2 regions of the Streptomyces sp. NPDC127068 genome follow, and region 1 is predicted to be linked to the other one. Evidence: riboswitches for the same ligand, from Rfam matches in the RefSeq annotation. Region 1 holds a riboswitch; the other holds the start of a gene.

Region 1 (7,470 bases):
GGTGACGACATGGGCGTGCGGCACCGGGTTGGGGTGCAGCCCGGCCGCGACGAGGCCCGCGAAGTGGGCCATGTCCACCATCAGGTAGGCGCCGACCTCGTCCGCGATCCGGCGGAAGGCGGCGAAGTCGAGCTGACGCGGGTACGCGGACCAGCCCGCGACGATCAGCTTCGGCTTGGACTCCTTGGCGAGGCGCTCCACCTCGGCCATGTCGACCTGGCCGGTCGTCTGGTCCACGTGGTAGGCGACGACGTTGTAGAGCTTGCCGGAGAAGTTGATCTTCATGCCATGGGTCAGGTGCCCGCCGTGCGCGAGGTTCAGACCCATGATGGTGTCGCCCGGCTTGAGCAGCGCGAACATCGCCGCCGCGTTGGCCTGGGCCCCGGAGTGCGGCTGTACGTTGGCGTGCTCGGCGCCGAACAGTTCCTTGATCCGGTCGATGGCGATCTGCTCGACCACGTCGACGTGCTCACAGCCGCCGTAGTAGCGGCGGCCCGGGTAGCCCTCCGCGTACTTGTTGGTGAGCACCGAACCCTGGGCCTCCATGACGGCGACCGGGGCGAAGTTCTCCGACGCGATCATTTCCAGGGTCGACTGCTGGCGGCGCAGCTCGGCGTCGACGGCGGCGGCGACGTCCGGGTCCAGCTCGTGCAGGGGGGTGTTCAGAAGCGACATCAGATGATCCCTAGTCTCGGGTCAGCCCGCGGAGAAGGTGGTGTATTCATCGGCGGTGAGCAGGTCGTCCGGTTCGGCCGTGACGCGCACCTTGAACAACCAGCCGCCCTCGAAGGGCGCGGAGTTCACCAGGGAAGGGTCCTCCACGACGTCCTGGTTGGACTCCGTGACCTCGCCGCTCACGGGGGAGTACAGGTCGCTGACCGACTTCGTCGACTCCAGCTCACCGCAGGACTCGCCCGCGGTCAGCTGCTGGCCCACCTCGGGCAACTGGGCGAAGACCACGTCGCCGAGCGCGCCTGCCGCGAACTCGGTGATGCCGATCGTCGCCACGCCGTCGCCGTCGGGGGCCGACAGCCACTCGTGCTCCTTGCTGTAGCGAAGCTGCTGGGGGTTGCTCATGGTGGGAATTCTCCTGTACGCGGGGGAGTGCTGGGGAACGGGATGTCTTGGTATGCGAGACGGGCGCTGGACGCGCCCGCGGGAGGCCCGCCCGGGCGGCGCCCGGTGGCGGCGCTGCCGGACGGGTCCGGCGACGGCGGCGGCCCCCACTTCTGGCGCCTCGTGGACGGTGCCGCTACCGGCTCGCGCCCGGTACCGCTGGCCCGCGGTACCGCTGGCGCGCGGCAGACGGAGCCGGCTACTTCTGGCGCTTGTAGAACGGCAGCGCCACGACCCGGTAGGGCTCGTGGGTGCCCCGGATGTCGACGGCCACCCCGGCCGTGCCGGGCTCGGCGTGCGCGGCGTCGACGTACGCCATGGCGATCGGCCGGCCAAGGGTGGGGGAGGGGGCTCCCGAGGTGACCTCGCCGATCACCGCGCCGTCCGCGACCACCGCGAACCCGGCGCGCGGCACCCGCCGCCCCTCGGCGACCAGCCCGACCAGCTTGCGCGGCGGGTTCGCCGCGGCCTTCTCGGCGGCGGCCTCCAGAGCGGCGCGGCCGACGAAGTCGCCCTCCTTCTCGAACTTCACCACCCGGCCGAGCCCGGCGTCGAAGGGGGTCAGCGCCTCGGTCAGCTCGTGCCCGTACAGCGGCATGCCCGCCTCCAGGCGCAGCGTGTCCCGGCAGGACAGCCCGCAGGGCACCAGTCCGGCCGCCGCTCCCGCCTCGGTCAGCGCCTGCCAGATCCGCTCGGCGTGCTCCGGCGCGACGAACAGTTCGAAGCCGTCCTCGCCGGTGTAACCGGTACGGGCGATCAGTGCGGGAACGCCCGCGACGGTGCCCGGGAGGCCGGCGTAGTACTTCAGGCCGTCCAGGTCCGCATCGGTCACCGCCGCCAGGATGCCGGGCGACTCGGGGCCCTGCACGGCGATCAGCGCGTAGGCGTCCCGGTCGTCGCGGACCTCGGCGTCGAAGCCGGACGCCCGCTCGCGCAGGGCGTCGAGGACGGTCTGCGCATTGCCCGCGTTGGCGACGACCAGGTACTCGGTGGCCCCGGTGCGGTAGACGATCAGGTCGTCCAGGATGCCGCCGTCGGCGCGACAGATCATCGTGTACCGGGCGCGGCCGGTGCCGACGGTGGCGATGTTGCCGACCAACGCGTGGTTCAGCAGCTGGGCGGCCTGCGGCCCGGTGACGGTGATCTCGCCCATGTGGGAGAGGTCGAACAGGCCGGCCCGGGTGCGCACGGCCTGGTGCTCGTCGCGCTCGCTGCCGTAGCGCAGGGGCATGTCCCAGCCGGCGAAGTCGGTCATGGTCGCGCCGAGGAGGCGGTGCAGCGCATCGAGCGCGGTACGGCGGGGGGCGGTGCTCATGGATAGTGCTCCCAGGGCATGACGGCGAGGTGATCCTCCCCATCTGTCATGGGACCTGAGAGGTTCGCCGGGAGCCACGCCGCGGACGGCGGCCCGGTTTGCACCTTGGGTGGGACCGCGCGCTCCACGGCGCTGCGATCCGCTTTTCAGATGTGCCTCGCCCGCGCGGTAACTGGGCCTGAGAGATTCAAGGGAGGGACTTGCTCCTTCGGCGCCCCGGTCGGACCGAGGGCTCTCCCGCGCGGATTCAAGCGGCCGGTATGCAGTTGGCGGCCACATCATTGCACGCATTCGCCGCCCTGGGCAGGGCGGCGGCCCCTTTCGCCCCGGCACCGGCCACGCGCGGTGGCCGTCGGGGCGGAGGCCGCGCTCCCGCGGGGCGCAGGGTGTCCGTGCGACCACGGGCCGTCACGCGGTCGTGACCGTATCCGGACGAAAATCACGAGCATCCGAAATTACCCGCTCTTTACACTCTACGGGGAAGGCTCACGTGACCGACTGGAGGGGACGATCACGGTGAACAGGACCAGGGGGTACGTGAGCGCTTCGGGCGTCGCGCTGCCCGAACAGTCGGGAGCACCTGCCGCCCAGGTGTGCGGGGGGCGGGCCACGGGGATCGTACGTGATCTGCGGGAACGGGCGGGCCGGGGGCCGCACGCGCTGCGCTTCGCCCCCGGTGACCTCGTCGTGGTGTCCGGGCTCCCGGGCAGCGGCAAGTCCACCCTGATGTCCCGGACGGTGCGCGCGGACGACGTCCCCGCCGCCGTCCGCATCGACTCCCAGGACACCCGCGACCGCTGGACCCGTCGGATGCCCGGCGTGCTGCCCTACGGCCTGTACCGGCCGCTGGTGCGGCTCGCGCACTTCACTGCGCTGCGGCGGGCGCTGCGGTCCGGGGCGAGCGTGGTGGTGCACGACTGCGGCACCCAGGCGTGGGTGCGCCGGTGGCTCGCCCGCGAGGCCCGGGTCCGGGGGACGACGCTGCACCTGCTGCTGCTCGACGTCGCGCCGGACACCGCGCTCAGCGGGCAGCGCGAACGGGGCCGCGGAGTGTCGCGGTACGCCTTCGCGCGGCACCGGCGGGCGGTCGGGCGCCTGGTGCGGGACGCGGAGCGCGGGAGCCTGCCGTCCGGTTGCACCTCCGCGGTGCTGTTGGACCGTCCGGCGGGCGGAGCGCTGCGGTCCATCCGCTTCGACGGGTAGCGCCCCCCGCCTCCCCCTACCTGCCACCCCGGGGCCCGCCCTCACCACCCGTCACCCCGGGGCCCGCCTCCGCGCCCCGGGCCCGCGGCTTCGCGTTAGGGTGCCTGGCGCAGACGCAGCGCGGTACCGATCAGGTGGTTGACGATGGAGATTCCGGCCCAGGCCCCCCACCCCTCGCCCTCCGGGGCGTACGACCCCCCGGCCCCCCTCACGACCGACGGCTCGTCCGGGGACGGTTGGCCGGCCAACGAGTTGGAGGAGGTGCTCGCCGCGTCCGTCGGGGTGCCGTCCGCCGCCGCGCGGATCGTGGAGGTGTTGGGACGCAGCCGGATATGGGTGCCGCTCCCCAACGGCGGCGGGCCCGCCAGCGCCACCCTGGACCTGCCGACCCTGGAGATCGACGGCCAGGCGTACGTCCCGGTGTTCACCTCCGCCGCACAGTTCCGGCAGGTCGTCGGGGACCGGATGGACGGTACGGTCGCCCCGGCCGTCGAGTTCGCCCGGGGGCTGCCCCCGCAACTCGGCATCGTCCTCAACCCCGGTGGAGCGGTCGGCGTCCCGCTGCCGCCCCCGGCCGTCGCGGAGCTCTGCCGGGCCGGTCGCACCCCCCTGGACGGTCCCGGCAGCGGCGGCCGGGTCCGGCTGCGCCAGCCGGACTGGAAGGAGGACCCGGTGGACTTCCTCACCGCCGCAGCCGCCGAGTTCGCGTCGGTGGGCGTGGTCACCACCGCCCGTCGCGCGCTGGCCAGCGTGGAGGACGGCGACCCCGCACTGTTCATCGGCGTCGAACTCGACCAGGGGGAGGCGGCGGCCGGCGAACTGCCGCTGGACGCCCTCGGTCGGGCGCTCGGTCGGGCCCCCGTCGCCTGGGGGGTCAACCTGATCCTCCTCGACGTCGCCCGGGACCCGGTGGCCGACTGGATGCGCGAGCAGGTGCGGCCGTTCTACGTCCGGGGCCGGTGACCCCCGGGCCGCGGAGCGGTCGCCACCTGTGACGGACCTGGGACCGTCGGGTCAAATCGGTCCCGGCGACGGCGCTTAAGCTGGTTCCATGGTCCGGCCGGGCCGAAGCACCCGCCGGGCCGTGGCGGACGTGTCGGGTTCGGAACCGCGCTGCGCTGTTCCGATGTGTCATGAAGGGGCGGTCAAGGGTGAGTGCGTCGGGCACGGCTGCGGCCGGGCAGATCGAGCACATGCTGCGCCAGGTGACCCCCGGGCGCTACGACGCGTACGAGGCGCTGTTGCACGCCCTCGCCGACCCCGCCTCCGGCCAGGTCTGGATGCTGTTGTGGCACGGCAGACCGGGCTCGCCCGACGCCCAGTACGGCAACATGGAGTTGGACGGCCTCGGCTACGCGCCCTGTGTGACCTCCGCCCAGGAACTGTCCGCGAGCGGCTGGAACCGTTCGTACGAGGTGGTGTCCGTGGCAGAGGTGGCGCGCGCGCTCTACCCCGACCGGTACGGCCTCTGGCTCAATCCGCACACCCCGGGCGGCGGCGTCGGCATCCCGTGGCTCGACCTGCGGCGGATCGCCACCGGTCTGGACCGCCAGCCCGCCGGGCCGCTCCGGATCTCCGAGCCGGCCATCGAAATCCCGCAGTTCTACGCCGTGTTGGGGCAGAACGCGCACCGCACCTCGGTGGTGCGCACCCTGCGTCGCGCCTGGGTGCAGCCGGCTCTGGGTGCCCCGTACCTGGCGATCGGGCTGGACGTGTACGACAGCGGTCCGCAGTCCGTCGACGCGGTGCGGACGATGATGCAGCAGTCGATCGGTGCGGTGCCCGAGGGGCTCGCGGTGTCCACGGTCGCCCTCGCCGACGCGTACGACCCCGTCGCGATGTGGCTGAGGGCGAACGCCCGGCCGTTCTACGATCGCGAATCACACGTCGCTCCGGTCACTCCTACCGCCGGGTACGGTTACCCGCCCCGCTGACGCACCCTCCCTCCCGGTCTGTCGCCTCCCGGGCGCTGTGGGCCCCTTGTTCCCTTTCGGTCTCCGTGGGGCATCTGTGGTCACCCGTCGCACAGATCTACGCGCGTGCGCTCTGGAGCCCCAACGGTCTCCCGTCCGGGGTGCGTTATCGGCCGTTCGGATAACGGAACCCCTCAGCCCGGATCACGGTTGCGCATCCATTCAGGGCGAGGTCTGGCTACGGATCGCAACCGCGATGAAGACTCCCGCACCAGAGGTCACGCACCCCGTCGCACGGGGTGCCCAGCCCTCGCGTACGACGTACCGCCGCACGTCGCCACCGGCAACCGTGGGTCGGTCGCCGCCGGTTGAGAAGAGGGGTCTCTGTCACGATGACGGCACCATTGCACGAGCCGACCGCCGAGGCGGCCGGGTCGGTCGCCACGGAGGTCGCGGCCCAGGGGGAGGCGGTGCAGGGGCGCTCGCTCGGGCGCATCGCCTGGGAGCGTCTGAAACGCGACAAACTCGCCCTGTTCGGGGGCGCCGTGGTGGTGATGCTGATCCTGGTCGCGGTGTTCGCCCCGCTGATCACCAAGCTCTACGGCGAGGACCCGAACGCCTACCACGAGGATCTGATCGACCCGCTGATGTCGACCCCGGTGGGTTCGTTCGGCGGCATGAGCGGTGACCACTGGTTCGGGGTCGAGCCCGTCAACGGTCGCGACATCTTCGCCCGGATCGTGCACGGGGCGCGGATCTCGCTGCTGGTCGGCTTCGCGTCCGCGCTGGTCGCGGTGGCGATCGGCACCGTCCTCGGGGTGCTCGCCGGGTACTTCGGCGGCTGGCTGGACGCACTGATCAGCCGGGCGATGGACCTGCTGCTGTCCTTCCCGCAACTGCTGTTCATCATCGCCCTGGTCTCCGTGATGCCGAACGAGATGCTGGGACTGACCGGCACCGGCGTCCGGGTGCTGGTGATGATCCTGGTGATCGGGTTCTTCGGCTGGCCCTACGTGGGCCGGGTGGTCCGCGGGCAGACCCTCTCGCTGCGCGAGCGCGAGTACGTGGAGGCCGCCCGCAGCCTCGGGGCCGGACGGTTCTACATCCTCTTCAAGGAGCTGCTGCCCAATCTGGTGGCTCCGATTATCGTGTACATGACGATGATGATCCCCACCAACATCCTCACGGAGGCGGCCCTCAGCTTCCTGGGTGTCGGCGTCAAGCCACCCACCTCCTCCTGGGGCGACATGCTCTCCCTGGCCGTGAACTACTACGAGTCCGACCCGATGTACATGGTCATTCCGGGCCTGGCGATCTTCATCACAGTCCTCGCGTTCAACCTCTTCGGCGACGGCGTGCGCGACGCGCTCGACCCCAAGGGTTCCCGCTGAACTGCCGTACCCCCAAGGGCCCGTCACCGGCGGGCCACGATCACACGGAGGAACCGACATCGTGACTACCCACAGCAGAGGACGGCGCAAGCAGATCGCGGCGGCGACGGCCGTGGTCGCGGCACTGCTGGCCACGGCGGCGTGCGGCGGCGGCAGCGACGACAACGATGGCAAGGGCGGCAAGGCCGCGGGCTTCGACGCGGCCAACAACAAGGTCGCCAGCGCCGCCACCAAGAAGGGCGGCACGCTCAAGTTCGCGGGCGCCCAGGACGCCGACTCGTGGGACACCACCCGGGCGTACTACGGCTTCGCGTGGAACTTCATGCGCTACTACAGCCGTCAGCTCGTCACCAGCAAGACCGAGCCCGGCAAGGACGGCTCCGACCTGACCCCGGACCTCGCGACCGCGCGCGCCGAGATCAGCGACGACGGCAAGACGTACACGTACACGCTGCGGGACGGGATCACCTGGGAGGACGGCAAACCGATCACCTCCAAGGACGTCAAGTACGGCATCGAGCGCGTGTGGGCG
Region 2 (7,470 bases), on a different contig from region 1:
GGTGGTGGGCGGCATCGGCCCGCGCGGGGTCGTCGCCACCGCGTCCTACGAGGCGCGCCGCTTCGGAGTGCGCTCCGCGATGCCCACGGCCCAGGCCAGGAGACTCGCGCCGAACGCCGCCTACCTGGTGCCCCGCTTCGCCTTCTACCGGGAGATCAGCGACCACGTCATGGGCCTGCTGCGGGAGCTGTCACCGCTGGTGGAGCCGCTCAGCCTGGACGAGGCGTTCGTCGACCTGGAAGCCGCCGGAGCGGCCCGGGACGAGGCGTCGGCGCGCACGGTCGGGACACGGTTGCGCGCCGACATCGAGGCCACCACGGGGCTGACCGGATCGGTGGGTCTGGCCGCTTCCAAGATGCTGGCCAAGGTCGCTTCGGAGGAGGCGAAGCCCGACGGGCTGCTGCTGATACCGGTCGGTACCGAGCGGGCGCTGCTCGCCCCGATGCCCGTCCGGGTGCTGCCGGGCGTCGGGCCCGCCACCGGGGACCAGCTGCGGCGTGCCGGGATCACCACGGTCGGCGAACTGGCCGAGGCCGGGGCCGACGAACTGGTGCGGCTGCTGGGCAAGGCGCACGGGGCTGCGCTGTACGCGATGGCCCTCGCGCACGACGAGCGGCCGGTCGTCGCCGAACGGGAGACGAAGTCGGTGTCCGTGGAGGACACGTACGACGTGGACATCCACGACCGCACGCGGGTGCGGTGGGAGGTGCAGCGACTGGCCGATCGGTGCGTGCGGCGGCTGCGGGAGTCGGGACACTCCGGGCGGACCGTGGTCCTCAAGGTGCGCAGGTACGACTTCTCGACGTTGACCCGCTCCGAGACGCTGCGCGGACCCACCGACGATCCCGCGGTGGTGCGGGAGGCCGCCGCCCGTCTGCTGGATTCCGTGGACACCACCGGGGGCGTGCGCCTCCTCGGGGTGGGCGTGAGCGGGCTCGCCGACTACACCCAGGAGGACCTGTTCGCCCAGGCGGCGGGCGCACGGACCGAGGCCGACGGAGCCGCTGCCGAGGACCCCGCCGCCGAACCCGAGGGGGCGTCCGCGGCGTCCGCCCGTCCGCCCGCCCCGTGGGCCGCAGGTCATGACGTGCACCACGCCGAACACGGGCGGGGCTGGGTGCAGGGAAGCGGCGTGGGGCGGGTGACGGTGCGGTTCGAGACCCCGTACTCCGGGCCGGGCCGGGTGCGGACCTTCGCCGTGGACGACCCCGCCCTCGAACCCTCCGACCCGGTGTCCCTGGTGCACCGCCCCGCCTCCGACGACCCGGCCTGATCCGGAAGAGGGGGCCTAGCGGTCGTCCGGGGGCTTGGGGTCGTCGCCCGCTCCGGCCAGCTCACCGAAGTCCCGTACCGCCGGTGGTGCCAGGCCCGGGGACGCCAGATCCAGCCCGTAGTGGTGGTAGAGGCGCAGCTCCTGCTGGGGCGAGAGGTGGCGGCCGACGCCGAAGTCCGGGGCGTCCTTGATCAGGGTCCGCTCGAAGGGCACCCGCAAGGTGCCCTCCACCAGCTCGCTGGGCTCCAGCGGGACGAACGCGTCACGGCTGAAGAGCCCCGTCCTTATCGCCGCCCACTCCGGTACCCCCGTGGCGTCGTCGAGGTAGACCTCGTCCACCGTGCCGATCCTCGTGCCGTGGAGGTCGAACGCCTTGCGGCCGATCAGGTTGCGCGGATCGATGTCGGTCTGCACGTGCCCTCCAGTGGTCGCAACTCATCCGTAAGCACTACGAAAGTCCACATTCCGACGGGCGGCCACTCGAAGCCCCGTGCGAGGGCCCGCTGGTAGGGTGGAAACGGCTGTTGACCCTGTGCGGGAGAGCTCCCCGGCTGACGACCGGGGGCGCCGAAGGAGCAAATCCTCCCCGGAATCTCTCAGGCCCCCAGTACCGCACGGGTGAGGTCACTCTGGAAAGCAGGGCGGAAGGTCGACGGCCTCCCACCCTCACCGACGGTGAAAGTCGGGCTCAGGCCCGGTGAAGCTCTCAGGTTGAGATGACAGAGGGGGAGGGCCGTCCGGGCACCCGCAATGCGGTGCCCCTCGCAGGTCGTGCCGACCAGGAGGCCCCCGCATGACAGTCAAGCGTTCCCCCCTCGCCCAGCTCGAACAGGGCATCCCGTTCGAGCGGCGCCACGTCGGACCCGATGCGGAAGCCCGTGCCAAGATGCTCGCGCAGGTCGGGTACGGCTCGCTGGACGAGCTGACGGCGACCGCGGTGCCCGAGGTCATCAAGAACGCCGAGGCCCTGGACCTGCCCGCGGCCCGCACCGAAGCCGAGGTCCTCGCCGAGCTGCGTTCCCTCGCGGACCGCAACGAGGTGCTCGGCTCGATGATCGGCCTCGGCTACTACGGCACCTTCACGCCGCCGGTCATCCTCCGCAACGTCATGGAGAACCCGGCCTGGTACACCGCCTACACCCCGTACCAGCCGGAGATCTCCCAGGGCCGGTTGGAGGCGCTGCTCAACTTCCAGACCGTGGTCGCGGAGCTGACCGGACTGCCCACCTCCGGGGCCTCCCTCCTCGACGAGGGCACGGCCGCAGCCGAGGCCATGGCACTGTCGCGACGGGTCGGCAAGGTCAAGAACGGCGTCTTCCTGGTCGACGCGGACACCCTGCCGCAGACCGTGGCCGTCATCCGGACCCGCGCCGAACCCACCGGGGTCGAGGTCCTCGTCGCCGATCTGTCCTCCGGCATCCCGGCCGAGGTCGCCGAGCGGGGGGTCACCGGCGTCCTGCTCCAGTACCCGGGCGCCTCCGGGGCGGTCCGCGAGCTGCGGCCCCTCATCGCGCAGGCCCACGCACTCGGTGCCGTCGTCACCGTCGCCGCCGACCTGCTCGCCCTCACGCTCCTCACCCCGCCCGGTGAGCTCGGCGCGGACATCGCGGTCGGCACCACCCAGCGCTTCGGCGTGCCGATGGGCTTCGGCGGACCGCACGCCGGGTACATGGCCGTCCACGAGAAGTTCGCCCGCAGCCTCCCGGGCCGCCTCGTCGGCGTCTCCGTGGACAGCGACGGGGACCGGGCCTACCGGCTGGCGCTTCAGACCCGTGAACAGCACATCCGGCGGGAGAAGGCGACCAGCAACATCTGCACCGCTCAGGTGCTGCTCGCGGTCATGGCGGGGATGTACGCCGTCTACCACGGTCCGGAAGGGCTGCGGATCATCGCCCGCCGCACCCACCGCTACGCGACGATCCTCGCCGAGGGCCTGCGGGCGGCGGGCACGGAGATCGTGCACGGCGCGTTCTTCGACACGGTCACCGCGCGGGTGCCCGGCCGGGCCGCCGAGATCGTCGCCGCGGCCCGGGAGGGCGGCGTCAACCTGCGCCTGGTGGACGCCGACCACGTGGGCATCGCCTGCGACGAGACCACCACCCGGGCCCAGCTCGGCATCGTCTGGACCGCCTTCGACGCCGACGCCGACGTCGAGGCCCTGGACGCGTCCGTCGTGGACGCCCTGCCCGAGGCGCTGCTGCGCACCGACGACTACCTGGCGCACCCGGTCTTCCGGCAGTACCGCTCGGAGACGGCGATGCTGCGCTACCTGCGCCGGCTCTCGGACCGGGACTACGCCCTCGACCGGGGCATGATCCCGCTCGGCTCCTGCACGATGAAGCTCAACGCCACCACCGAGATGGAGCCGGTCACCTGGCCCGAGTTCGGTCAGCTGCACCCCTTCGCACCGGCGGAGCAGGCGCAGGGGTACCTCACGCTGATCCACGAGTTGGAGGAGCGGCTCGCCGAGGTCACCGGCTACGACAGGGTGTCCCTCCAGCCGAACGCCGGCTCCCAGGGCGAGTTGGCTGGGCTGCTCGCGGTGCGCGGCTACCACCGGGCCAACGGTGACGAGCAGCGCACGGTCTGTCTGATCCCGTCGTCGGCGCACGGGACGAACGCGGCGAGCGCGGTCATGGCCGGGATGAAGGTCGTCGTCGTGTCGACCGCGGACGACGGCGAGGTCGACGTCGACGACCTCCGGGCCAAGATCGAGCAGCACCGCGAGCAACTCGCCGTCCTCATGATCACGTACCCGTCCACGCACGGGGTGTTCGAGGAGCACGTCGCGGACATCTGTGCGCAGGTGCACGACGCGGGCGGCCAGGTCTACGTGGACGGCGCCAACCTCAACGCCCTCGTCGGGCTCGCCAAGCCCGGCCGCTTCGGCGGTGACGTCTCGCACCTCAACCTGCACAAGACGTTCTGCATCCCGCACGGCGGCGGCGGTCCGGGTGTCGGACCGGTGGCCGTGCGCGCCCATCTCGCGCCGTACCTGCCGAACCACCCGCTCCAGCCGGCGGCCGGGCCCGAGACCGGCGTCGGCCCGATCTCTGCGGCGCCGTGGGGCTCCGCCGGTATCCTGCCGATCTCCTGGGCGTACGTACGGCTCATGGGCGGTGAGGGGCTCAAGCGGGCCACCCAGGTCGCGGTGCTGTCCGCGAACTACGTCGCCAAGCGCCTCGAACCGCACTTCCCGGTGCTCTACACCGGTCCGGGCGGTCTCGTCGCGCACGAGTGCATCATCGACCTGCGCCCCCTCACCAAGGCCACCGGCGTCACCGTCGACGACGTGGCCAAGCGGCTCATCGACTACGGCTTCCACGCGCCGACGATGTCGTTCCCGGTGGCGGGCACCCTGATGATCGAGCCGACCGAGAGCGAGGACCTGGTCGAGCTGGACCGGTTCTGCGAGGCCATGATCGCCATTCGCGCGGAGATCGAGAAGGTCGGTTCGGGGCAGTGGCCCGCCGAGGACAACCCGTTGCGCAACGCCCCGCACACCGCGCGCGCCCTGTCCGGTGCGTGGGAGCACGCGTACAGCCGTGACGAGGCCGTCTTCCCGGCCGGGGTGTCGGCCGCGGACAAGTACTGGCCGCCGGTCCGCCGGATCGACCAGGCGTACGGCGACCGGAACCTCGTCTGTTCCTGCCCGCCCCTGGACGCGTACCAGGACTGATGCCGTCGCGGGCGTACGGCCCGTGCCGCAGACGTGGAAGCGGGGCCGGTCCGGAGGTGCTCCGGGTCGGCCCCGCCCATGCGGTCGGCCCCACCGGTGCGGCTCCCGGTCCGGTGGGGGTCTACGCCGCCGTCATCACGCCGTCCGTCCCGAGCGGGCGGTGCGGGGCGATGATCTCGCCGTTGGGCAGCAGTTCACCGGTGTCCTCGAAGAGCAGGACGCCGTTGCAGAGCAGGCTCCACCCCTGCTCGGGGTGGTGGGCCACGGCGAGCGCGGCCTCGCGGTCGGCGGACTCCGCCGTCGGGCACGGTGACTGGTGCTGGCACATGGTGGATGCGTTCTTTCGCTGCGGTGTGAAGGCTGTCCTGCGGCTGGACTCGGTGCTCATGGCCGCCCCCCGTATCGTCGGTCTGATCCCCAGTGTTGCCCCACGGGCGTGATTCCGCAGGGATTTCGCGGCAGCAGGTTCTTACTCGTTAGAGACGTATCACCCGCACGGATGGTTCAGCCCAAATGGCTTGCCCGAATGGGGGGTTAGGAATGGTCGAAAAGGGCTAGTCCTTTCGGGCTGTTAGCACAGACGGACGGCCCCGGTGCTCTGCGTGAGCACCGGAGCCGTCCGTCTGTCGTTCGGGAGTTCTGCCGTTCTGCCGTTCTGCCGTTCTGCGGTTCAGTCGTTCGGTCGACTGAGGGGTGGTCGGCGGGCTCAGGCCGGAGCCGTGAGCGGGGGTGCCGGTGTGAGGCGGTTCCCCAGGGCGGGCAGCAGCTCGGCCGCGCGGTGCGTGCGGTGCGCCGTGACGCCGGGGGGCGCCGGTGCCAGGGGGATGAGCAGGTCGGTCGGCGCGAGGGTGCCCTCGGCGGCGTCGGCCGTGGGGTCGCCGTGCAGCCACAGCGTGAGCATGTACAGCCCGGGAACGGACAGCAGCCGCGCCTGGTACGGGACGGGGAGCGACTCCGCTTGCCGGACGGCCCGTTGGGTGGACTCGATGTACGGACCTTCGAAGAAGTGGGAGAAGGCCCAGCCGTCCGGGGTGAGGACGGTGTCCGCCGCCGCCACGGACTGGTCACCGCAGCGGATCACGTAACGCCAGCCCGCGAGGGTGGTGGACGATGCGGGCACGAGTCGGTCCCACACATGGACGGGCAGCGGCAGTTCCGCTGTGACGGAGCCCTGCGCGGCGCGCAGGGCAGGGGTTTTGGCCTCACGGACGGCCGTGGGGGAACCTAGTGCCGCGACGACGCTGCGCAGGGCAGGCGCGGGAGCAGGGGGAAAGACCAGCGGCATGGTGGGTCGCCTCTCATTCACCGGCAGGCGGAACCAGGAAGGGCGCGGACGGCGCTGTCAGCGCGTGGGGTCAGAGGGGGCGAGGCGGCCGGGGGGACGGGGCCGCGAGCGCCAACTCTCTGCCTCTGTAGCGGAGTTTATACGACAGGCGCTCGTTTGATGATTCGCCTAGCTGATCGAATTATGGTGAGCAAGGGGCGTTTCGGTCGGCGTACAGCGGATTTTTCTCCCCATTCGCCATGATTTCAACTTCGTGACCTCGTGATATTTTCCGAGGCTGGACGGCCGATTTTCCCCACCGTTTTACGCCACAATTCGGTAACGCCTCCGCGTCTCCGGGGGCGGCTTCCGCGCCATGTCGGACAGTGATTCCCGCATGTATCGTTCATTGCCCTCTGAAACTGCCCCCTGGGTGACCATGTCCACGGTAGCCGTCCGGGCGCGGGTCATGGGGCGTTATCGATCGCGCTGTCTGGGCATCATCCCCCAGGACAGAGCGGCCGGACGGTGGGCTGCCCACTTCGAGGAGGGACGCTGCGATGGGGGAGAAGGTCGTGGCGGGCGTTGTCGACCTGTCCGATCGGCAGCGGTACCGCGAGAAGCTCCGCCAGTGCTTGGCGGGGCTCGGACGCCTGTTGGCGGAGGAGCGGTTCGACCGGCCCAAGAACCTCATGGGCCTGGAGATCGAACTCAACCTGGCCGGCCCGGACGGGCTACCGCGCATGATGAATGCGGAAGTCCTCGAACGAATCGCCAGCCAGGATTTCCAGACCGAACTGGCCATGTTCAATCTGGAAGTGAATATCGCGCCCCACCGGCTCGGCGGGCGCGTGCTGGACCAGCTTGCGGAGGAAGTGCGCACGGGGCTGGCCTATGCGCACCGGAAAGCGAACGAAGTCGATGCCGGAATTGTGATGATCGGCATTCTGCCCACCCTTGCCCAGGAAGATCTGGTGCGGGCGAACCTCTCCGCGGCCGATCGTTACACCCTGCTCAACGAGCAGATCGTCGCGGCGCGCGGCGAGAGTTTCCAACTCGACATCGAAGGGGTCGAACGACTCACCTGCACATCGGAGTCCATTGCCCCGGAAGCCGCCTGCACCTCGGTGCAACTGCACCTCCAGGTGACGCCCGCCCGGTTCGCCGGGGTGTGGAACGCGGCGCAGGCCGTCGCCGGGGTGCAGATCGCCCTCGGCGCCAACTCGCCGTTCCTGTTCGGCCGGGAGCTGTGGC

Evidence for each region. A riboswitch is a leader RNA that binds a small molecule or an ion and turns the genes downstream of it on or off. The one in region 1 is predicted to bind glycine.
Region 2: another riboswitch for glycine. It lies ahead of gcvP (aminomethyl-transferring glycine dehydrogenase); the one in region 1 lies ahead of gcvT (glycine cleavage system aminomethyltransferase GcvT).

The regions. Positions count from the first base shown of each region.
Region 1 is NZ_JBHXEN010000061.1:1,416-8,885, reverse strand. Features, by position in the region: gene glyA (serine hydroxymethyltransferase) at 1-675, opposite strand, end outside; gene gcvH (glycine cleavage system protein GcvH) at 697-1,077, opposite strand; gene gcvT (glycine cleavage system aminomethyltransferase GcvT) at 1,316-2,431, opposite strand; glycine riboswitch at 2,588-2,681, opposite strand; gene ACFWIA_RS29860 (AAA family ATPase) at 2,948-3,634, shown strand; gene ACFWIA_RS29855 (enhanced serine sensitivity protein SseB) at 3,779-4,597, shown strand; gene ACFWIA_RS29850 (enhanced serine sensitivity protein SseB C-terminal domain-containing protein) at 4,786-5,568, shown strand; gene ACFWIA_RS29845 (ABC transporter permease) at 5,940-6,938, shown strand; gene ACFWIA_RS29840 (ABC transporter substrate-binding protein) at 7,000-7,470, shown strand, end outside.
Region 2 is NZ_JBHXEN010000060.1:32,611-40,080, reverse strand. Features, by position in the region: gene ACFWIA_RS29785 (DNA polymerase IV) at 1-1,273, shown strand, start outside; gene ACFWIA_RS29780 (PRC-barrel domain-containing protein) at 1,289-1,687, opposite strand; glycine riboswitch at 1,799-1,896, shown strand; gene gcvP (aminomethyl-transferring glycine dehydrogenase) at 2,067-4,952, shown strand; gene ACFWIA_RS29770 (DUF5999 family protein) at 5,074-5,280, opposite strand; gene ACFWIA_RS29765 (hypothetical protein) at 5,659-6,237, opposite strand; gene ACFWIA_RS29760 (glutamate-cysteine ligase family protein) at 6,777-7,470, shown strand, end outside.